DNA from 4 places in the Brevibacterium sp. K72 genome. Region 3 is predicted to be linked to each of the others. Evidence: riboswitches for the same ligand, from Rfam matches in the RefSeq annotation. Region 3 holds a riboswitch; each other region holds the start of a gene.
The links. Region 3 has a riboswitch for thiamine pyrophosphate ahead of ACQ1RG_RS07250 (TenA family protein). Riboswitches for the same ligand answer to the same signal wherever they lie in the genome.
Positions count from the first base shown of each region.

Region 1: it holds a riboswitch for thiamine pyrophosphate, as region 3 does, so the genes downstream of both, thiO (glycine oxidase ThiO) here and ACQ1RG_RS07250 (TenA family protein) in region 3, are expected to answer to the same signal.
Region 2: it holds a riboswitch for thiamine pyrophosphate, as region 3 does, so the genes downstream of both, thiM (hydroxyethylthiazole kinase) here and ACQ1RG_RS07250 (TenA family protein) in region 3, are expected to answer to the same signal.
Region 4: it holds a riboswitch for thiamine pyrophosphate, as region 3 does, so the genes downstream of both, ACQ1RG_RS08805 (ECF transporter S component) here and ACQ1RG_RS07250 (TenA family protein) in region 3, are expected to answer to the same signal.

Region 1 covers NZ_CP191582.1:2,494,831-2,500,601, forward strand. Annotated here, with positions in the region: gene moeB (molybdopterin-synthase adenylyltransferase MoeB) at 1-349, opposite strand, end outside; gene ACQ1RG_RS11155 (thiazole synthase) at 346-1,131, opposite strand; gene thiS (sulfur carrier protein ThiS) at 1,133-1,369, opposite strand; gene thiO (glycine oxidase ThiO) at 1,366-2,547, opposite strand; TPP riboswitch at 2,538-2,640, opposite strand; gene thiE (thiamine phosphate synthase) at 2,664-3,341, shown strand; gene ACQ1RG_RS11175 (ketopantoate reductase family protein) at 3,338-4,252, shown strand; gene arsM (arsenite methyltransferase) at 4,378-5,148, opposite strand; gene ACQ1RG_RS11185 (amino acid permease) at 5,333-5,771, shown strand, end outside.
Region 2 covers NZ_CP191582.1:107,301-113,071, reverse strand. Annotated here, with positions in the region: gene ACQ1RG_RS00565 (ATP-binding cassette domain-containing protein) at 1-637, shown strand, start outside; gene ACQ1RG_RS00560 (sugar ABC transporter permease) at 634-1,845, shown strand; TPP riboswitch at 2,081-2,184, shown strand; gene thiM (hydroxyethylthiazole kinase) at 2,172-3,032, shown strand; gene thiE (thiamine phosphate synthase) at 3,029-3,736, shown strand; gene thiD (bifunctional hydroxymethylpyrimidine kinase/phosphomethylpyrimidine kinase) at 3,733-4,599, shown strand; gene ACQ1RG_RS00540 (TenA family protein) at 4,698-5,441, shown strand; gene ACQ1RG_RS00535 (hypothetical protein) at 5,538-5,750, opposite strand.
Region 3 covers NZ_CP191582.1:1,647,407-1,653,177, forward strand. Annotated here, with positions in the region: gene ACQ1RG_RS07240 (hypothetical protein) at 1-610, opposite strand, end outside; gene ACQ1RG_RS07245 (dihydroxyacetone kinase subunit DhaK) at 774-2,462, shown strand; gene ACQ1RG_RS07250 (TenA family protein) at 2,450-3,133, opposite strand; TPP riboswitch at 3,131-3,233, opposite strand; gene ACQ1RG_RS07255 (ATP-grasp domain-containing protein) at 3,251-4,267, opposite strand; gene ACQ1RG_RS07260 (VOC family protein) at 4,385-4,747, shown strand; gene ACQ1RG_RS07265 (HutD family protein) at 4,814-5,314, shown strand; gene ACQ1RG_RS07270 (hypothetical protein) at 5,532-5,771, shown strand, end outside.
Region 4 covers NZ_CP191582.1:1,992,358-1,998,128, forward strand. Annotated here, with positions in the region: gene ACQ1RG_RS08795 (energy-coupling factor transporter transmembrane component T family protein) at 1-305, opposite strand, end outside; gene ACQ1RG_RS08800 (ABC transporter ATP-binding protein) at 298-1,788, opposite strand; gene ACQ1RG_RS08805 (ECF transporter S component) at 1,788-2,417, opposite strand; TPP riboswitch at 2,443-2,551, opposite strand; gene ACQ1RG_RS08810 (universal stress protein) at 2,642-3,619, opposite strand; gene ACQ1RG_RS08815 (DUF4916 domain-containing protein) at 3,886-4,425, opposite strand; gene ACQ1RG_RS08820 (MmgE/PrpD family protein) at 4,642-5,771, shown strand, end outside.

The DNA.
Region 1 (5,771 bases), 850 kb from region 3:
CGGTCACGGACAGATGCGGGTCGAGGCGCAGCAGCGCATCCCTGGCCGAGTCTGCCTTGGGGCGGCCGACGTCGGCATCGCGATGGAGGATCTGGCGCTGAAGGTTCGAGACCTCGACGCGGTCGTCGTCGATGACGGTGAGGAGTCCGATCCCCGCCGCCCCGAGGTACTGGAGCACCGGGGCTCCGAGGCCGCCGGCGCCGACGACGAGGACCCGCGCGGCCCGCAGCCGCCGCTGGCCGAGATCTCCGACCTCTGGGAGGCTGAGATGCCGCGCGTACCGGGCGAGCTCATCGGGCGTGAGCGCGTCGACGGGCTCGACGAGCGGGCGCAGAGGTGTCCCGCTCATGGCCCCATCACCAGGTTCTCCGTGGTGACCCTGCCCTCGTGAGGTGAGGAGGCGAGTGCCAGCGGACGCTTGGGGATCCGTCCCGCGCCCCGAGCCAGGCGGCCCGCCTCGACGGCGAGCGCCATCGCCCGAGCCATCGCCGGTGCGTCATGGGCGCGGGTGACCGCCGAGGCGAGCAGCACGGCCGTGCACCCGAGCTCCATCGCCAGCGCCGCATCCGAGGCCGTGCCCACGCCGGCATCGAGGATGACGGGCACCTGCGCACGGGCGACGATCGTCTCGATGTTGTGGGGGTTGAGGATGCCCAGACCCGAGCCGATCGGGGCCCCTGCCGGCATGACCGCGGCGACCCCGGCGTCCTCGAGGCGCTTCGCGAGCGCCGGATCGTCGTTGGTGTAGGCGAAGACCGTGAACCCGTCGAGGACGAGCTCCTCGGCCGCCCGGAAGAGCTCGACCGGGTCGGGCAGGAGGGTATCCTCGTCAGCGATGACCTCGAGTTTGACCCACGAGGTCTCGAGCGCCTCCCGGGCGAGCTTGGCCGTGAGCACAGCGTCCCGGGCGGTATAGCAGCCCGCGGTGTTCGGCAGGGAGCGGATGCCGAGGCGTTCGAGGAGGGCGAAGACCGAGTCCCTGGCGTCAGCGTCGAAACGGCGGATCGCCACGGTCGTCAGCTCCGTCGCCGAGGCGGTCAGTGCGTTCTCGAGGATGCTCAGGGTGCTCGCCCCTCCGGTGCCCATGACGAGGTGGGAGTCGAAGGTCGCTCCGTCGATCGTCCAGCTCATCTCAGCCTCCCTGCACAGCGGTGACGATGTCGACGGTCTGGCCGTCGACGATGGCGAACTCGGCCCAGAGTCCACGGCGGATGACCTCACCGTCGACGGCGAGGGCCACCCCGAGACGGCCTCCGTCGACGGGAGTCCCGTCCGTCGCGAGCTGCCTGCCGGTGACGTGCTCGACGAGCGAGCGGGCCGTGGTGCCTGAGGCGAGCTCGCTGCTCTCCCCGTTGAGTGTGATGGTCATGGTTCCTTCCTTGCTGTGGTCATCGCCGCCACGAGGCGCGGAGACGGGCTCTCGTTCGACTGTGCGGCTTCGGAGAAGCGGCGGGGAGCAAGGGCCGCGGGCGCCCCTGCGGGCAGCCACGGGGAGTCCGAGCCGCAGACGAGGTCGGCGCCGAAGCGGGCCCCGAGCGGGGTGAGGAGGACCCCGTGGCGGAAGTACCCAGTGGAGACGACGCAGCCGGGATCCGTGCGCCCGACGAACGGGAGATCGTCGGGGGAACCAGGCCGGGCACGGGCAGTGATCTCGGTGACCTCCGCGTCGAGGATCCCGGGCACGAGCCTTTCGGCGTCGTGGAGGAGACGGTGGACGCCCTCGGCGAGCACCCCGGGGCGACCGTCCTCCCGGGACGTGGCGCCGAGGACGAGCTCCCCGTCGGGACGGGGGACGATGTAGACGGGCCGACCGGCGACGAGTCCGCGGATGGTGCGGGTGAGCAGCGGTGGCGCGCTCGGGTCGGTGCGCAGCCGGATGATGTCGCCGTGGACGGCGCGCAGCGGCAGGTCGGGGGTGCCTGCGATCGATCCCGCCGCTTCTCCGGCGGCGAGGACGATCTGGTCGGCCGCGAGGCTGCGCCCATCGGCGAGGGTGACACCGATTGTTCGGCCGCTGACGCGGACGAGTCCGGTCGCCTCCTCACGGACGATGTCGTCGTCGAGGAGCGAGAGCAGGGCGCCGGTGATCCGTCGTGGGTCGATCGCATGGTCGCCGGGGATGCGCACCGCCCCGCTCACCCCCGGCGAGAGCGCAGGCTCGAGATCACGGGCCCGCGACCCGGTGATGAGCTCTACCTCGGACCCCGCCTCGGTCTGCAGAGCGCGCAGGTCCCGCAGGGTCGCGAGGTCCGCCCTGTCTCCGGCGCACACGAGGGTCTCGGTTCTCGTCTCGCCGAGGTCGTGCCCGGTCTCGGCGGTGAGTCGCGAGGCGAAGTCGGGGTAGAGATCGGCAGAGGTGCGCATGAGGGGGAAGAGCGGGGACTGGCCCCATGCGATCTCCGCGGCCGGGGCGATCATGCCGGCGGCGGCATACGAGGCCCCTTCGCCGGGTGCGGGGTCGATGAGCGTGACCGACGCTCCCCGGCCACGCAGTTCCCATGCTGTGGCGAGCCCGATGATCCCGGCCCCGACGACGATGACGTGCACTGTATTCTCCCTCCGGCGGCATGACCCGCATCAGGTGCGGCGGTCGGCACGAAGCCCTCTCAGCCTCCCAGCGAGGCTCCCGCGAACTCCTCTACTCTAGGAGCATGGTTCCCGCGATGACAACGTCCTCCGCCCAGCGAGACACGCAGACCACGACTCGAACCGCGCGTCGGCGCTCGCTCGAGGAGGCCCGCCTCTACCTCTGCACCGATGCCAGAACCAAGCAGGGCGATCTCGCCGCGTTCCTCGACGCCGCATACGCCGGGGGCGTCGACATCATCCAGCTGCGCGACAAGAGCCTGGAGGCACGAGAGGAGATCGCCGCCCTCGAGGTCCTCCGGGACGCCGCCCGCCGCCATGGCAGGCTCTTCTCCGTCAACGACCGTGCCGACGTCGCCCTCCTCGTCGGCGCCGACGTCTTCCACGTCGGACAGGGTGACCTCACGAGCGGCCAGGCCCGTGCCGTGCTCGGACCCGACGTCCTCCTCGGCCGCTCGACCCACTCGATCGACCAGGCGCTCGCCGCCGACGCCGACCCCGACATCGACTACCTCTGCCTCGGGCCCGTGTGGGAGACCCCGACGAAACCCGGGCGACCGGCCGTCGGCCTCGAGCCCCTGCGGGAGATCACCGGACGGGTGAACACCCCCTGGTTCGCGATCGGCGGCATCGCCGCCGGTGAGCGGCTCGACGCGGTGCGCGAAGCCGGAGCCGAGCGCATCGTCGTCGTCCGCGCCGTCACCGAGGCCGATGATCCCGCCGCAGCGGCAGCGACCCTGAAGGGAGAGCTGTGAGGATCCTCATCGCCGGAGCCGGGGCCACCGGGGGAGCGTTCGGCACCCGCCTCGTCGAAGCCGGACGTGACGTCACCTTCCTCGTCCGACCCGAGCGCGCCGAGGCGCTGCGCGCATCGGGGCTGCGCTTCATCGGCCCCGACGAGGACAGGACGAACCCGGTGGCCGTGACGACCGCCGAGGAGCTCGCAGCGAACCCGATCCCTGCGGACCTCGTCCTCATCGCCGTCAAGGCCGGCGGCCTCGACCAGGTCATCGACGACATTCGCCCGGCGATCGGGCCGGACACGCTCATCATTCCGTTCCTCAACGGCATGGCCCATATCGACCGCCTGGACAGGGAGTTCCCCGGGCAGGTGCTCGGGGGCCTCGTGAAGATCATCGGCACGATGCGCGGATACGACGTTGTGCAGATGACGGACATGGCGACGATGACGATCGGCCGCCTCGGCGGGGGAGAGGTGCCTTCCGGGATCGTCGAGGCCCTCGACGTCCCCGGCTTCCGCCTCCAGGTCATCGATGCCATCGATGACGCACTCTGGGAGAAGTGGGTCTTCATCGCCGCAGCCGGCGTGGTCACGTGCCTCTTCCGGGCGCCCGTCGGGGCGATCATGGCCGCCGGCGGCGAACCCCACGTCGTCGCGATCGTCGACGAGCTCGAAGCCGTGGCGATGGGCGCCGGACACCCGATCTCGGCGCGCTCCCGCGCGGTGACGCTCTCGATGCTCACCGCCGAGGGCTCCTCATTCACCTCATCGCTCTATCGCGACGTCACCGCCGGACTGCCCAACGAGACCGAGCACATCCTCGGCAGCCTCGCGGCGACCGCGGCGGGACTCGGGGTCGCGACCCCGCTGCTCGACCTCACTCTCGTGCAGCTGCGAGCAGGCGAGATCGACCGGGCGGGATGACCGGAGAGGGGTCTGCAGCCTGGCCACGGTTTCGGAAGCCCGCGCGCACCGGCCGCCGCCTGCGCGGAGACGATGGGCCGCCTCGGCGAGACCGGAGAGCACGAGGGCGAGCGATGTTTCCAGGCTCAGCCGGCCGGCTTGACCGCCCGCACGATCGCCGAGTGCATGCCGTCGGCGACCTCACGCGTGAAGTCGACCGCGACGTCGACGAATCCGACAGCGCGAAGACCGTCGACATACTCCGTTCGTGACAGGGCCCCGGCGATGCAGCCGACATGCGACCCGCGCTCACTGCGCTCCTGCGGGCTGAGACGGTCTTCGGAGACGACATCGGAGACTCCTATGCGCCCGCCCGGAGCGAGCACGCGGAACATCTCGCTGAGCACGGAGTGCTTGTCCGTGGAGAGGTTGATAACGCAGTTGGAGATGACGACGTCGACGGCGGCGTCCGGGAGCGGGACGGCTTCGATCGTGCCTTTGAGGAACTCGACGTTCGTCAGGCCCGACTTCGCCCGGTTCTCCTCGGCGAGAGCGAGCATCTCATCGGTCATGTCCACCCCGTAGGCGAATCCGGTGGCACCGACCCGGCGGGCGGAGAGGAGGACGTCGAGACCACCGCCCGAACCGAGATCGAGCACCCGTTCGCCATCCCTGAGCTCGGCGACGTCGGTGGGGTTGCCGCAGCCGAGACTCGCCTCGACGGCGCCGACGGGCATGCCCCCGACCGTCGTCGCGTCATAGAGTCCGGCACCGAATCCGCGCGGGGATTCGGGACAGCAGTCCGCGCTGCCGTCCTCGCGGAGCAGCTCATCGTTGCCCACTCCGGATGCGGAGGCCGTCGCCGCCTCCGCATAACGCGCCCGCACTGCTTCGCGGACCTGGTCGTCGTCAGCCATAGCGCTTCCTCTCCGTCGCTTCCTCGTCACCGGTGTGAGATCGATCCTGGTCGTCTCCCCAGCACGTGTCAACGCCGCTGTCCGCCCCCAGCCGTTTCGGCTGCGGCACCCTCGTCGCCGACGGCATGTGAGTAGAATGGCCGGGGCCTGCAACCGGGTCCGACAGCAACGAGCAGGGGACAGGATGACTCAGGCGGACACCTCGGCGACGGAGACCCGCGAACTCAAGCGGGGACTGCACACGAGGCACCTGCAGATGATCGCGATCGGTGGTGCCATCGGCACCGGCCTCTTCCTCGGTTCGGGCGGAACGATCTCTCAGGCCGGTCCCGGAGGCGCGCTGCTCGCCTACGCCGCGATCGGCGTCATGGTCCTCTTCGTCATGCAGTCCCTCGGGGAGCTCTCCACCCACCTGCCCGTCGCGGGTTCCTTCCACACGTACGGGTCGAAGTACATCAGCCCCTCCTTCGGCTTCGCCATGGGGTGGAACTACTGGTTCAACTGGGCGATCACGCTCGCCGCCGAGCTCGTCGCCGCCGGGGTGATCATGTCGTTCTGGCTGCCCGACGTGCCCTCGTGGATCTGGGCCGCGGTCTTCCTCGCCCTGCTCACCGGGCTCAACT
Region 2 (5,771 bases), 1.5 Mb from region 3:
GACGCTCGTCAAGATCATCGCCGGCGTCCATGGCGCCGACGACGGCGAGCTCCTCATGGACGGCCGCCCGCAGAGGTTCTCCTCACCCAAGGACGCGCAGAAGGCGGGGGTCGCCACGGTGTTCCAGGACCTCTCCCTGTGCGAGAACCTCGACGTGGTGGCGAACCTCTTCCTCGGCCACGAGGACACCCGGGCCGGCGTCCTCGACGAAGTCGCCATGGAGGCGAAGTCGTGGGAGCTGCTGCGCAGCCTCTCGGCGAAGATCCCCAGCGTCCGGGTGCCCATCGCCGCCCTCTCCGGTGGTCAGCGGCAGACAGTCGCGATCGCTAGGTCCCTCCTCGGCGAACCGTCGATCGTCATGCTCGACGAGCCGACCGCGGCCCTCGGAGTCGCCCAGACCGCCGAGGTGCTCAACCTCATCGAACGCCTCCGCGACCGCGACCTCGGCGTCCTCCTCGTCAGCCACAACATGGCCGACGTCCAAGCCGTGTGTGACCGCGTCCACGTCCTGCGCCTGGGCAAGGACGCCGGCGACTTCCCCGGTGATGAGCGCACCGACGTCCTCATCGCCGCCATCACGGGAGCCAACGACAACGTCGTCACCCAGCGGGCGGCACGCAGGGGTGAGCGCCGATGACCCGGAACTCGTTCATCACTGACGAACGGATCTCGCAGGAGGGGTTCGTCCGCACCTTCGTCCGGCGGATCAGGGAAGGCCAGCTCGGCTCGTTCCCGGTCATCCTCGCCCTCGTCATCATCGTCATCGTCTTCCAGTCGGCGAACAGCAACTTCATCTCCCCTGCCAACCTCGTCAACCTCTCCACGCAGGTCGCCTACCTCGCGATCCTCGCCCTCGGGATCAACCTCATCCTCCTCCTCGGCGAGATCGACCTCTCGCTCGCCCAGCTCGGCGGACTCTGCGCCTCCGTGCTCGGCGTCCTCGTCGTCCGCCAGGGAGTGCCCCCGCTCATCGCCCTGACGATCATGCTCCTCCTCGGCCTCGTCGTCGGTGCCATCCAGGGCTGGTTCTTCGCCGTCGTCGGCATTCCCGCCTTCGTCGTCACCCTCGCCGGTCTGCTCGCGTTCACCGGACTGACCCTGACGACGCTCGGCACGCAGAAGAACCTCTCGATGGCCGACACGTTCGCCTTCGATTTCGCGAGCTACTACTTCCCCGCGATGTGGGCGTACGTCTTCGGCGCGGTCGCGGTCATCGGTTTCGCCGCCGGGCTCATCCACTCGAAGCTGCGGCGGCACAACGCCGGACTCGACAGCGCGAGCTGGACGTCGGTGATCATCCGCATCGTCCTTCTCACCGCAGTCGTCTTCGGCTTCCTCATCCTCGTCAACCAGGACTTCGGGCTGGCGATGCCGTTCTTCCTCATGCTCGTCATCGCGATCGTCATCGACCTCGTGCTGCGGAAGACGAAGTACGGCCGATCGATCTACGCCGTCGGCGGCAAGGTCGAGGCCGCCCGGCGCGCCGGCATCCGGGTGACCTGGGTGCGCATCAGCGTGTTCATGACCGCCGGTGTCCTCGCCGCGCTCTTCGGCTTCGTCAAGGCCGGGGTGACGACGAACGCGGGATCGACGCTCGTCGGCACGCAGGACCTCCTCAACGCCATCGCGGCGGCCGTCATCGGCGGCACCTCGCTCTTCGGCGGGCGCGGATCGGCGTGGGCCGCTGTGCTCGGGGCGCTCGTCGTCGGAGCGATCAACAACGGCCTCTACCTCATCGGCTTCAACTCCGATGCGCAGCAGATCATCACCGCGCTCGTCCTCCTCACCGCCGTCGTCATCGACGCGATCAGCCGCCGCGGCCAGCGCTACGTCGGCAGAGGGTAGGCGTCGGAGGGTGGGCGACAGAGGTCTGACGGCTGCCGGTAGGCAGCTGGGTCGGTCGCCGAGGCGGAACTGAGTCACTTTTCGCCCGATCAGTCGGTTCAAGACCAGATCGATCGGACGAAAAGTGAATCATCGGGGCCGGGCGGCTGGATTGAAAGTGGGGTCGGGTGGGTTCGCGGCGGTGGGCCGTGCGGGCGCCGTCGTCGCCCCCTAGGTGTCGGTGATACAGTCGGGGGCAAATGACATGGGGTGCCCGGTGCGACTCGCGCAGGGCTGAGAGAACACCCATCGAACCTGATCTGGGCCATGCTAGCGAAGGGATCGTCATGACCGACATCGACCTGTCGTCGGCGCATGCGCGGCTGCGCGCGTCGAACCCGCTCATCCAATGCATCACGAACACGGTCGTGCAGCAGTTCAGCGCGAACGTGCTCCTCGCCGTCGGGGCGTCACCGGCGATGCTCGACCACGACGCCGATGCCGCGCAGTTCGCCCACCTCGCCGGCGGTCTGCTCGTCAACTTCGGCACAGCGACGAACCAGCAGTTCCTCGCCGCCGACGCCGCCGTCGACGCCGTCACCGAGGATGCCAAACCCTGGGTGCTCGACCCCGTGAGCATCGGCGCTGCCGACCACCGCACCACCCGGATCCGCCGCGCCGCGGCCGCCCACCCGACCGCGATCCGCGGCAACGCCTCGGAGATCGCGGCACTGGCCGGAGCCGGAGCGGGCGGGCGCGGGGTCGAGTCCACCGACGAGGTCGACGCCGTGCTCCCGGCCGCCGCCGAGCTCGCCCGCACGACCGGCGCCATCGTCGCCGTTTCCGGTGCCCGGGACGCCATCGTCGCCCACATCGACGGGGCCGACCACATCGCCCGCGTCGACGGGGGACACTCATTCATGCCGCTCGTCATCGGCACCGGCTGCTCACTCGGCGCCGTGACCGCCGCCTACCTCGCCGCCGTCCCGCCGGCGGGGACGAGTTCGCAGGCGGGCCCGGCAGGATCGGCCGCGTTCGAGCGCTTCACCGCAGTCGTCGCCGCCCACGCCCACTTCGCCGTCGCCGGAGAGGCCGCCGCCACCGGGGCCCTCGGCCCCGGCACCTACTCGGTGCACTTCCTCGACGCGCTCTTCACCACCGACGACGAACGGATCGGCCGCGCCCGGGTCGAGGTGACCACAGTATGAGCGGGGATCGGCTCGCGGGCATCGACACCCGCCTCTATCTCGTCACCGATACCGCGCAGTGCGCCGGGGCGGGTCGAACCGTCGCCGAGACCGTGCGCGCGGCCGTGACCGGGGGAGCCGGTGTCGTCCAGGTCCGCGACAAGGACATCGACGACGCCGAATTCCTCGTCCTCACCCGTGAGGTCATCACCGCCGTCACCGAGGCGACCGCCGGGACCGACCGCCGCGTTCCCGTCTTCCTCAACGACCGGGTCGCCGTCGCCCGCCGCCTCCTCGACGAGGGCAGCGACGTCCACATCCACGTCGGCCAGACCGACACCCCCGTCGCCGAGGTGCGCGACCTCCTCGGCGACGGCCCCCTCGTCGGCCTCTCCGCCGCCGAACCCGAGGAGTTCGCCACGGCCCAGGAGACCGGCGGCGTCGACCTTGTCGGCATCGGACCGGTCTTCGACACGACGACGAAGACCGACGCCCCGGCCGGGATCGGTCCCGACCGCCTTGGCGAACTCACCGCCTCGGCGGGGATCCCCGCGGTCGCGATCGGCGGCATCGACGCCGAGCGCGCGCACGAACTGCGGGGACGAGGACTCGTCGGCATCTGCGTCGTCTCCGCGATCTGCCGCGCCGAGGATCCCGAGCAGGCGGCCGCGGACCTCCTCGACGCCTTCGGCGACGGCACCCGAAAGGACGGGGAACAGGCATGAGCGAGCGACCACCGATCGCGCTGTCGATCGCCGGCACCGACCCGAGCGGCGGGGCGGGAATCCACGCCGACCTCAAGACGTTCACCGCCCTCGGCGTGCTCGGGACGACGGCGATCACCGCCCTCGTCGCGCAGAACACCCACGGGGTGTCCCGCGTCTACCCGATCGACGAGGACTTCGTCACCGATGAGCTCGACAGCGTGCTGAATGACATGCCCGTCGACGCGACGAAGACGGGCATGCTCGGATCCCGGTCGCTCGTCGACCTCGTCGTCGACCGGGCAGCGACCTCCGACTTCGGGTTCTTCACCGTCGACCCCGTCATGGTCGCGACCTCCGGACACCGCCTCCTCGAGGTCGATGCCGTCGACGCCGTGCGCACGCGCCTGCTCCCGGCCGCCGACCTCATCACCCCGAACCTCCCCGAGGCGGCCCTCCTCCTCGGCGACGACGTGCCCGAGGCGACGACCCCTGAGCAGATGCGCGACCAGGCCAGGGAGCTCGTCGCGCGCGGCACGCGCGCCGTCCTCCTCAAGGGCGGGCACGCCGCAGACGGCGAGGTCGCCGACATCCTCGTCACCGCCGACGGGGAGGTCACCGAGTTCGCCCACCCTCGGATCGCGACCCCGAACACGCACGGGACCGGGTGCACGCTCTCGGCTGCGATCACCGCCGAGGCGGCCGTCCTCCGGCGGGCCAACGGCGGGAAGACGCTGGCCTCTGAGGACATGCGGCAGGCAGTCGAACGGGGACTCGACTTCCTTGCCCGGGCGCTCGCCTCGGCGGCGGACTGGAAGGTCAGCCTCGACCCCGCGGGCGCCCACGGACCGGTCGACCATCAGGTCGACATCGTCCGCCGCTGACCCCGCCCGAGCACCGTACCCGGAGCGCTTCACCATCGCAGCACCGCGGCGCCCCGGACCCGACCCGATCGACGACGATTCGACCCAAGGAGACACGTATGACGACGACCTTCGCCGCCGGCCCGCAGACCACCGAACTCTGGGACCACGTCCGCCCGATCATCGAGGCGATCGAGGCGCTGCCGTTCCTCAGCCAGCTCGCCGAGGGCAGCCTCGATCCTCTTGCGTTCACGAACTACATCACTCAGGACAGCATCTACCTCAGCGGATATGCGAAGGCGATGTCCTTCCTCGCCGGGAAGACGACGGACCGGGACGAGTCCCGGTTCTGGTCCACCTCGGCGGCGGAGGCGATCACCGTCGAGGAGGAGATGCACGCCCAACTGCTCTCCGATGCCCGCCTCGGGCAGGCGCACTCCCAGCTCGAGGCCGAGGACCGGGTGGGTCCGTCGCCGACGACGCTCGGATACGTCTCGTTCCTCGTCGCCACGGCCGCGACCCGGTCCTACGGTGAGGGCGTCGCGGGAGTGCTGCCCTGCTTCTGGGTGTACGCGCACATGGGCAAGGTGCTCATCGAGCGCGCCGGAGAGATGGACGAGAACCACCCGTATCGGACGTGGGTGCAGACTTACGACGCCCCGGAGTTCGACGAGTCGACGCGGAAGGCCGTCGAGATCCTCGAACGCGAACTCGACCGGGCGCCAGCCGATGAGGCGGCGCGGATGCGGGCCGCGTTCGAACGCGCGTGCGTCTACGAACTCCACTTCTGGGCCTCGGCGCACGCGTTGCAGGACTGGGACGCGGGCGTCTTCGCGGTGCCCGCGGCCGAACCTGTGCGGTGAGCGCCGACACTGCGCGGAGGGCGGCCTCCGCGCAGACGGCGACCCCTCCGCTGCGGCGGCGCAGTGACCTCCTCCGCGGTGGCCCGGTGACCTCCGCTAAGCGCGGCCCTCGCGGCGGTCGTCGACGATCATGGTCAGCGGGGCGAACTGTCCGAGAGCCATCCAGCCCCGGCACAGTGTCGTCCAGAGGATGACGCGATCGACCTGGGACAGGGGGACACGGTCGTGCCGCGGACACGTGAGGCGCCCGAGGGCGAAGACGATCGCCGCAAAGCCGGCACCGATGATGGTGATGATCAGCAGATCCATGACGAAACCCCCTCGCAGCCG
Region 3 (5,771 bases):
CCGCGGCTGCGGTGGTGCGAGCGTCGCCTGCCGACGCCCCGGCGTCGTCGGCCTCGTCGTCGAAGGGGCTGAAGGAGAGCGTCTCGGCGAAGCGCATCTGCGCGACACGCAGCAGGCCCTCGATGAGTTCACTGCTGACGTCCTCGTTGAGGAGTTCGACGTTGCCGGATTCGAACGGGTCGTCGTCGCAGAGGATGGCGACGTAGCGGCCGGTGGGTTCGTGGCCCTCGGGCAGAGGGTAGATCTTCAGCCGGGACAAGGCCGCCGAGGCCTCCTCGACGAGGACGTCGCCGCTGAGATCGGACAGGGTGCTGTTGACCGGGGCGTCGGCGCTCGTGCCGTCGGTCTCCTCGTCGACGTCGTCGTCGACCCATGCGTTCGCCGACTCGGTCTCGACGAGGAAGCCGGCGATCTGCGAGAGGATCGTCGCATACGACGCGCCCTCGGTGGTCCGTTCGATCCACCCTGTCTCGCCGTCCTCATCCTCCGTCTCGAAGTATCCCCACACCATGGTGGGGAAGAACTTCGGCGGCACGGATTCGATGATGTCGGGGCGGAACAGCCCGAACGGGATCCATTCGGAATCGTGGTCGACGGGGGAATCGTTCATCGGTCAATAGTGCCACGAGCCGGGCGGATCCGCCGACGGTCGGCAGGTGAACAGCCACCCTGCCACTCCGCCGGGCAGGTATAGCATGGCACCGTCCGCACAGCCGGTGGCCGTCGACTGCCCACCGGACCGGCACACGACGCTGACCTGCGAAAGGATCTCCATGAGCGCGTTCTTCGTCTCGCCCACCCCGACCATCAGTGCCCTGCGCGGCTTCGCCCGCGCCCACTCGGACCGTGTGGCCCTCACCGAGGACCCGCTCTTCGTCCGCTCCCGCACCCGGACCCCTGAACGCCGAGTCGGCCTCGTCTCCGGCGGCGGATCGGGCCACGAGCCCATGCACGTCGGTTTCGTCGGGCAGGGCATGCTCGATGCGGCAGTGCCCGGCGAGGTCTTCGCCTCCCCGCACAACGCGCAGATCTACTCCGCCTCGCGCGCCGTCGCCGGAGCAGACGGGGTCCTCCACATCGTCAAGAACTACACCGGCGACGTCATCAACTTCGCCATCGCCGCCGAACGCCTCCAGGCCGCGGGCATCCCGACACGCACCGTCATCGTCGACGACGACATCGCCACCGACAGCGACGAGACCGAGACCGGCCGCCGGGGCACCGGAGCGACCGTCGTCGTCGAGAAGATCCTCGGTGCCGCCGCCGACTCCGGGCTCGGGCTCGACGAACTCGCCGACCTCGGCGCCGAAGTGGCCGACCGTTCCCGCAGCCTCGCCGTCGCCGCCCGCGCCCAGACCGACTCCCACACAGGGAGGCCCGCCTTCGATCTGGCCGAGGGAACGCTCGAGTACGGGGTCGGCATCCACGGTGAACGTGCCGCTTCCTCGATCGACCGGGAGGACTTCGACGCACTCGTGGCGAGGATGGTCGACGAGGTCCACGCCGCCGTCGCAGGCGACCCCGCCGACGGCGACCTCCTCGTCTTCGTCAACGGACTCGGTGCCAGCACGCAGATCGAGCTCTTCAACGTCTTCGACGCCGTCACCCGCGCCCTCGAAGCCAAGGGCGAGAAGGTCGCGGCGTCCCTCGTCGGCGACTACGTCACCGCCCTCGACATGACCGGCTTCTCGATCACGCTCACCCGAATGCAGCCGCAGTGGTTGGACTGGTGGGAAGCCGCCACCTGCACTGCGGCCTTCCCCGCGCCCGTCGCCGACGGCACACCGACCGCATCTATCGCCGAACGCGTTACCGACCAGGGTGGCGCAGACGAGACCGACGTGGGCACACTGCGCACCCGCGCACAGGATCGCAGCACCGACCTCGAGACCGCCGTCGTCATCCGCTTCGCCGAACTCGCCGAAGAGCATCACGGCCACCTCACGCGACTCGACCAGGTCACCGGTGACGGCGACTTCGGCGACAACCTCCGCGGCGGTCTCCGCCATGCGACCCGACTCATGGAGGAGGCCGACGCGGCGGGATTCGCCGCCGCCGAACGTGCCTTCCTCAACGGCGTCGGCGGCACGAGCGGGCCTCTGCTCGGCCTGCTCTTCCAGGAGCTCAACGCCGGATACGCGAAGCTTGGGGACGACGAGCACCCGAGGACCGTCTGGGAGCAGGCGACCGCGGCTGGCTCGGCGGCGATCCGCCGCGTCGGCGGAGCCGAGCCCGGCGACCGGACGGTCATCGACGTCCTCGAACCGACCGCCTCAGCGCTGAGCGGAGGATTCGCCTCGGCCGCCGAGACGGCCGCCGACGCCGCCCAGGCCACGGCCGAACTCCAGGCCAGGCGCGGTCGTGCGAGCTATGTCGACGGGCGCGGCCATGGCACCCCCGACGCGGGCGCGGTCGGGATCTCGCTGCTCTTCACCGCGGCCGCCGAGGTCTACGAACGCTGAGCCCGGTACGCCTCATCGAAGAACGCGCGCTCGAGCCCGACGGCCCGCCCCCACAGCGCGGTCAGCCGCTTTCGGGTCGTGACCGACTCGGCGTCATCACCCCGGGGAAAGACGCGTTCGAGTTCGTCGACGAGGAACTGCACCCACGCGGAGAAGTCCTCACCGCGGTGGAGGTCGATCCAGCCGACGTGGACGGCACGGGTGGGCATCTCCCGCTCGAGCTCACCCCAGTCGAGGTAGAGCCATTCGGCGATGACGAGGACGACGAGGAGATCCGGGTACGACGCCGAGGCGACGGCGGTCCGCATGACCTCGCGGAAGCCTTCTGTCGGAGCGAGGAGGACAGGGTCGGCGTAGTCGTCCTCGGTCACCCCTACCTCGGCGAAGGCGCGGATGAAGTACGAATCCTCATCGGCTTCGAGGAACCCCAGCTGCCGGGCGAAGCGGAGCTTCGCCTCGATCCGGTCGGCATGCGCGACGCACGCGCCGAGCATCGCGAGAAAATCCTCGAAGAACTGGTAGTCCTGGACGAGGTAGGTCGCCATGACGTCGTCAGGCACGGTGCCCGCGAAGAGCTCCTCGACGAACCGGTGGCCGACCGCGGCCGACCAGTCCTCGTCCGCTGAGTCGCGCAGCGCCTCGACGGCGCCGCCCTGGGACACAGTGATCATTCGTCTCCTCCAACTTCCTCCGCCGGCATCATCCGGATCAGGTGTAAGGGTCTGCCTTCGCACTCTCAGCGCCGGGTCAGGCGCTCCCCTGTGGTGGTCTGAGACTATCAGGCCCGGTCAGGGCACGGGAATGCCCGCAACCGCGCCGAGGCGCAGGCTCAACTCCTCGGCGATGCGCGCTGCCGCGGGCTGCCGGCCGGCCGCACGCTCGGCCTCCTCGACGGCCGAGTTGTAGTTCGTGTTCGTGTTGATGTCGTAGACGACCTGCCGGCCGTCGGTGGTCTCGATGAACTCGACACCGGCGAAGTCGATGCCGAGGTCGCGGAGCAGTTCCTCGAGTCGGCCGATGAGCGGGGTCTGTGCGGTGATCTCCTCGCGCCGGGTGAACTGGCTGACCGGCGCCGAGGCGGTGCGCTGGTCCCCGGCGGTCCCAGCGGTCAGGATCTCGCACGCGTCGGCGGGGCAGAGTTCGAACGAGCCGGCAGAGACATCGACTCTCACGGCATAGTGAAACCGGCCGCCGATGAACTCGGCGCGGGTGATGAACGGTGCGGCCGGCTGCAGGTACTCCTGGATGAGGGTGATGCCGTCGATCGGCTCGTCCGCGCCGTCGGGTCCGAAGTCGGCGATCGCCTGCTCGAGGTCGGCGTGGGAGTCGAACCGGCGCACGCCCAGGCCCTTGCCGCCCTGGTTGTGCTTGGTGATGAACGGGGGAGCGAAGTCCGCAGCCGCCTCGGTGATCGCGGTGCTCCCGAACGCGGCGGCGGTCCTGGGGACGTCGAAGCCGTGGGCTGCGAGTTCACGGTGCTGGCGGATCTTGCTGACCTCGAGCTCGTAGACGTCGGAACCGTTGATGACCGTCCGACCGGCGGCCTCGAGCCACGCGAGCACCGCCCGGCCGAAGTCCTTGACATGCGGGTCGGTGCGCGTGTGCGAGGACGCGGAGAGGCGGGACCAGAAGAGGGCCTCGGGCGGCTCGGCGGCCAGGTCGATCGTCGCTCCGGGCAGCAGCCATTCGACGTAGTCGACGCCCTGGGACTCGAGCGCCTCGGCGAAGGGGGTGATCCACTCCGGGTTGTCGTGGATGATGTAGACCGCGGGCCTGTCGGCGACGGGCAGCTGCTGGGTGCTCATGGAAGGCCTCTCGATGTCGTGTCGGAACGCTGGACGTATTGCTCAACAATCCTACGGGTCCGGGGATTCCCGGCCGAAGCCGTTCACCGCGTCCGTCCACCGGCGTAGACTCAGGCTATGGCTATCGCAAAGCAGCCCGTGATCGTTCTCGACGCTCCGGATGCTGGTGAGCTCGCCCGCTTCTCCGGCGACCTCCTCGACTGGCAGGTCCGCGTCGACGACGACGGCACGTGGGCTGAGATCACATCCGACTCCTGGCCGCCCATCTGCTTCCAGCAGGTCGAGGACTACCACGCCCCGAGCTGGCCCAGCCAGGAGCATCCGCAGCAGATGCACATCGACGTCATGGTCGACGACCTTGACACCGCAGAGGCACAGGTCATCGAACTCGGTGCCGGCAAGGCCGCGGTGCAGCCGGGGGAGACCTTCCGCGTCTTCCTCGACCCCGCCGGCCATCCGTTCTGCCTCTGCGTCAGCTGAGGCGGTGCCGGCCGACTGAGGCGGCGCGGGCCAGCCGTGACGGCGCCCGCGTCTACGATGGCGAGCATGGACCTCATCGCGTCGTTCGACGACATCGCACCGAGACCGTGGGCCAATGGCGCAGGTGAGACGACCGAACTCGTCTCACTCGACGAATCCGCGCGCCTCACCCCGGATCGCCGCCGGTGGCGGCTGAGCATCGCCCGCCTCGATCGTCCGGGTCCGTTCTCGTCCCTGCCCGGACTCGATCGGATCTTCTGTCCCACCGCCGAGGTGGTCCTGTCGATCGACGGCACCCTCCACCGGGCGGGCCCCGGGCGTCCCCTGCGTTTCAGCGGCGATGCCGACGTCGCTCTCACCGAACTGCGAGAGTTCTGCTTCGCGATCAACCTCATGACCGAGCGCGAAGGCGACCACCCTGCCCTGACGATGCTGCCCGCACCCGCCGAGCGGCCACGATTCGTCCTCACACTCGAACCGGTCGAGGGATGGGGGCGGTTCACCCTCCTCGAACTCGACGGTTCCGAGGAGCTGCCGGGCCGCCTCGGCGTCATCGAGATGAGCTGAGGAGGGGGAGGCTCCGGTCGCGCCCACACGGAAGCGAATCCTGAGGAAAACGTGCGAGTCGGGTGTACCGGCGGTCACAGGTCGAGGCGTCGTTGCTGGTCATCAGCGGAGTCGTCGGCCGGGCGTCCAGGAGGCTCCCAGGCTCGGGTGGGCCCGGTCAGGGTCTCTGGACTTCCACGGAGAATACTGGGAGCTGACACACGTTCTGGGAGGTACTTTGGCGTCGCAACAGAGAGACCCGCACAACTCGTCCGATCCCGCAGGCGCGAACGGCGCCGCGGGATCGATGCCGCAGCCGACCCCTGGTGCCCAACCGACCCCTGGTGCCCAGCCGACCCACGGCACCCAGCCGTCACAGACGCTGCCGCTCATCACCGAGGAGATGACAGCGGCGCATCCGGCGACGACCCCGGTCATGCCGCCCAACCCCATTCGTCATGATGCCCAGCCCGCGGCA
Region 4 (5,771 bases), 340 kb from region 3:
GTCTTCTCCGCGAGGATCGCCGTGCCCCATGCCGCGAGCAGCGCCCCGAGCGGCAGGAACCACAGGCGCTTGAATGCCGCCCACAGGTCGAGCCCGCTCAGCGGCAGAGCGAGCAGCGAGAAGCCGAGGATGACCCCGGCCGAGACGATGTCGATGCTCAGCAGCGCCCCGACCATGAGGATGAGGGCGACGGCGATCTTCGTCAGTGGATTGCAGCGGACCAGCGCAGTCGACCGGACGACGGGAATGAGCTGACCGGGATCCTCGATCGCGACCCTCTCTCGGGCCGGCGCAGCCTCACTCAACGCGCTCACCTCGCAGCGGCTGCGCGCTCGTTCCGAGGCTCACACGCCTCGCCCCGATCGCGTCGAGGAAGTCGTGGTCGTGGCTGACTGCGACGACCGCACTGCCGTGGTCGAGGACGTCGAGGAAGAGCGCGACGAGTCCCGCCCAGGTCAGCGCATCCTGACCGAATGTCGGCTCGTCGACGATGAGGACCCGCGGCCTGGGCGCGATCATCGCCGCCACTGACAGCCGTCGCATCTCGCCCCCGGAGAGTCCCTGCGGGTGGGCGTCGGCGATCTCGGTGAGCCCGAGTGTCTCGAGCAGGCTGGTCACCCGCGATTCGACTTCGCTCTCACTCCATCCGGCCAACCTGGGGCCGAGGGCGAGCTCGCCTGCCACGCTGGCCTTGAGGAACTGGTGTTCGGGCTCCTGGAAGACCATTCCGATCCTCGGTGCGAGGAAGGCCGACGGCCAGCGGAAGGGCCGGTCGTGCTTTGCGCCTTCGGCCAGTGTCCCGTGGGCGCGCACTTCGCCTGCGAACTCGGGAATGAGTCCGGCCAGGGTGAGCGCCGTCGTCGACTTGCCGGCGCCGTTGGGTCCGACGATGCCGACCGCCTCGCCGGCTCGGATCTCGAGCGAGAGGTCGGTGGTCGCAGGCACCCCCGCCCGTGGCCGGGCCGCACTCAGCCTCTCAGCGGTGAGCACCGTCCCTCCCGGCTCGCCGGATCGCAACGCTCCCGGCTGACGCGGGGGAGTGCGGGAGCCGGACTCGGGCACCCAGATCCCGGTGGCCCGGAGCACCTCGGCGAGGGCGGGATCACCGAAGACCGCGGACGGCGACCCGTGCGCGACGACGCCGTCCTGACCGAGGACGATGACGGTGTCGACGTCGTCCGACCACAGCCCCACCCGGTGCTCGACGACGATCATCGTCGCCGAGGTGGCCGCCTGGACCGTGAGCACCGCGTCCCGGACCGAGGCCGCCGAGGCGGGGTCGATGTTCGCCGTCGGTTCGTCGAGGACGATGACCTCGGGTGCCATCGCGTGGATGCCGGCGAGTGCGAGGCGCTGCTTCTGGCCCCCGGAGAGTGCGGCCGTGGGGTGGTCGAGGGGCAGGTCGAGGCCGAGCGCTGCCAGGGAGGCGGGGATGCGCTCGTCGATGACTTCGGCGCTCATCCCGAGGTTCTCCATTCCGAAGGCGACGTCGTCGCCGACGCGGGAGAAGATCACCTGCGAATCGGGGTCCTGGAGGACGAGCCCGGTCACACCTCGGCGAGGGTCCGGTGGGGCGTCGCCGATCACGAGGTCTCCTTCGGCCTCACCCGATTCGACGGGGAGGACACCCGCGATCGCGTGGAGCAGCGTCGACTTCCCCGCCCCTGACGGGCCGAGGAGGAGAACCTTCTCACCTGCGGCGATGTCGAGGTCGAGGGGGCCGACGGCGAGCGTGTCCCGATCGGCGTGCCGCCACGAATAGCCGCGAGCGCGGATCGGCAGACCCATCAGCGGATGCGGCCGGAGGCGAACGAGGACAGCGCCCCGGTCTTCGCGATCGCACGGTAGGCGTACCACGCACCGATGCCGGAGATGACGATGCCGGAGACGATCGCGCACACGGCGTAGGCGAGCTGGTAGGTCAGCTGCCATTCGGCGTTGTAGAGGATGTTCTCGCTCACGGCCATGAAGGCGGCTGCGACGAGACCGGACAGCGTCGTCACCCACAGCGTGAACCTCCGGTAGCCGAAGGCGGCGAAGACGAGTTCGGCACCGAGGCCCTGGATGAAGCCCGACAGGAGCACGGTCGAGCCGAAGTGGGAGCCGAGGACGCCCTCGACGATCGCGGCGAGCACCTCGCAGAGCAGCGCGGCACCGGGCTTGCGGATGATGGCGCCGGCCAGAGGTCCGGCGAGCACCCAGAGTCCGGCGATGAGTCCGATCGAGGGCGGGAAGGCCTGGAAGCCGAGTTCGATGACCTTCCAGCTGGCGGCGAGCACCCAGAAGATCAGGCCGACCGCGATGCCGAGCACCGCGGTGACGACGTAGTCGACGACGCGCCACTTCTTCGTCGGCGGGGCCTGCGTGTAGGCGGGTGCGGACTTCGCGGCGGTTCCGGGCGCGGTGGTTCTCGGCATTGTGCCTCCTCGTGTCGCAAGGAGGGGTAGAAGAGTCTCGACTTCCTTCGGCGGTGCTAGCCGCATCAGGTTCGAGGGTCTGCAGCATGATCTGCACTCTCAGCGCCCCTGCTGGCGCTCCCCTGTCGTGAGACTTACTGTACAGCACCCGCCGCGCCGCCTGTCGGGACCGCGTCAGGCGATCAGGCAGGCGGCGATGGTCGTCATGTGTCGTGCGGCTGTGGTCAGCTCGGGACGATCATCACCGGACCCTCGGCATGGTGGAGGACCCCGCGGGAGACCGAGCCGAGCAGCGCGCTCTTGACCGCTCCGCGACCACGCGTGCCCATCACCGTCAGCTGCGCCCGCTTCGTCGCCTCCGAGAGCATCGCGGTCGCATCGCCGACGACCACCGAGGTGGAGATCGGCAGACCCGGGAACTGCTCGCCGAGCGCATCCGCCTCCGCCGAGAGCGCGGTCTCGAGCTGCTTCTGCCGACGGTCGGCGACGTCGGCGCCGAGCTCGAGCTCGGGATACCAGTAGAGCCACTCCTCGCCGGCGGGCAGGACGGAGACGACCTCGAGTCCGGCCTCCCTCGAGGCGGCCACCTCGGCGGCGGTGAACATCGCGATCCGCGCGGCCTCCGAACCGTCGACGGCGACGACGACCGGTCCGCGGGCCTCGCCGCGCTGTGCTGAGTGCTGGGGGACGACGATCGTCGGGCAGTGCGCGTGCGGGGGCAGGGCCGTGGAGACCGATCCGAGCATGCGACCGAGGAACCCGCCGCGCCCTCGGGCGCCGACGATGACCACCTCGGCGTTGGAGCTGAGGTTGACGAGGACGCCGGCGGCGTCGCCGGATTCGGCCGCGTACGTCACGGGTTCGGGATGATCGGCGAGGAGTTCGGACGCCTCGGCGAGGAGCTTCTCGGCTCCCCGCAGTGCGGCCTCGTCCTCGGGTTCGGAGGGTATGGAGGCCATGTTCGGGTAGATCATCAGCGGCATCGTGAACGCCGTGACGACGGTCAGGGGGACGCCGCGGTGGAGGGCTTCGATCGCGGCGTAGCGCAGGGCCAGGGCCGCGAGTTCGGATCCGTCGAAGCCGACGAGGACGCCGAGGTCGCGGCTGAGTCCGGACTCGGCGGGCCGCGGGTCGGCGGCGCGGTCATCGGTCGGGTTCGCAGCGGCCTGGCGAGCGGGGTTCCGGTGGGCGTCAGCGTTCATGGCAGTCCTCTCGACGGGGCCTGACCAACCCTGACGATGACGGCGGCCCCGAAAACCACATCCGTCGTCGTCGCCTCCAGTCTACCAGTGCACTTCTACAGCGTGTAGAAAAGTCGCCGAGGCGGTCGCCGGGTTGCCGTGCGTTCGCCGGGTGCGTGGGATTGCCGAGCAGTGGACGCGCAGTGTCGATTCTGGGCGCGCGAATCGACACTGCGCGTCCATAACTCGCCGGGTTACGCCATGGCACGGGCCCGGTGCGCGCTGTCTCAGATGGGAAAGCCGAGGTAGCTCAGGGCTGCGCGGATGATGTGCTCCTGACCGTGGGAGAGTTCGCTCGCGATGTCCTCGCGCAGCGCCTCCGACGGCGTGAGCCAGTCGAGGCTGAGCGCGTCCGCGCGCGGGGTGCACTCGCCGCGGACCTCCATGACGAAGCACATCGAGATCGCGTGCTGACGCGGGTCGTGGAGGAGCGCCGCTCCCTCGGTGGGGAAGTACTCGGCGATGTGGAACGGCGCGATGGCCGGGGGGACGACCGGCAGCGCGAGCGGACCCAGGTCGTTCTCGGCATGGCGCAGCAGCGCCGCGCGGATCGACTCGTGGTAGCGGATGCGGCCGCCGACGACCTCGCGACCCAGGGTGCCGTCGTCGAGGCGGCGCAGCAGGAGGCCGATCTCCTCGACATCGCCGGCCTCTCCGACGCGGACGGGGATGGCATTGACATAGGGGATGGGAAGTCGGCGACGAAGCTGGGCGAACTCGTTGTCGTCGAACCAGTTCTCGTCGAAGTCGAGGGCAGTGCGGGTCATATCCCGATTGTGTCACAGTTCACCTCGACGGACGGGTGGGAGGAGGGGGGTCGAGGCGGCTCATGCCGGTCGGGTAAAGTATCTTGATGTCAAGATAAAACTCCGGCCGGGCCGCAGCGTCGCAGTGACGTGGCCTACAGTTGAGTCAACCACTCTCCGGCCAGCGGCGGTCGTGACATGGCCCGCAGCGGTCAACGACGATTGAAGGGATTGTCCATGATTGATCATGAGGTCCGTACCCACAAGAGCTCAGAGAACCTGGCTCGTGAGGATCAGCTCGCCTGGAAGATCGCCGAGGTCGCCTCCGACTCGACGCCCGTCGATCCCGAGGTCACCGAGATGGTGATCAACCGCGTCATCGACAACGCCGCCGTCGCGGCCGCCTCGGTGAACCGTTCGGCCCCCACCCACGCCCGCGAGCAGGCACAGGCGCACCCCTTCACCCCGGGTGCGACGATCTTCGGACTTCCCCTCGCCGAGCGCTTCTCCCCGGAGTGGGCGGCCTGGGCCAACGGTGTGGCCGTGCGCGAACTCGACTTCCACGACACCTTCCTCGCCGCCGAGTACTCCCATCCCGGTGACAACATCCCGCCGATCCTCACCGTCGCCCAGCACATGGGCATCGGGGGAGCGGACCTCATCAACGGCATCGCCACCGGGTACGAGATCCAGGTCGACCTCGTCAAGGGCATGAGCCTGCACCAGCACAAGATCGACCATGTCGCCCACCTCGGCCCCTCGGCCGCGGCCGGCATCGGTGCGATGCTCCACCTGCCCACCGAGGTGACCTTCCAGGCGATCCAGCAGGCCCTGCACGTGACGACGGCGACCCGCCAGTCCCGCAAGGGTGAGATCTCCTCGTGGAAGGCCCACGCACCGGCCTTCGCCGGGAAGATGGCCGTCGAGGCCGTCGACCGAGCGATGCGCGGTGAGGGCGCCCCGAACCCGATCTACGAAGGCGAGGACGGCTTCATCGCGTGGATCCTCTCAGGCCCCGAGGCCCGCTACACGATCCCGCTGCCGGGCAAGGGCGAGGCCAAGCGCGCCATCCTCGACACCTACACCAAGGAGCACTCCGCCGAATACCAGGCGCAGGCGCTCATCGACCTGGCCCGCAAGCTCGGCGGTGAGATCGAGGACCTGACGAAGATCAAGCGCATCGTCATCCACACCTCGCACCACACGCACAACGTCATCGGCACCGGCGCGAACGATCCGCAGAAGATGGATCCGAAGGCCAGCCGCGAGACGCTCGACCACTCGATCATGTACATCTTCGCCGTCGCCCTCGAGGACCGCGGCTGGCACCATGAAGACTCGTACACCCCCGAGCGGGCCGCCCGTCC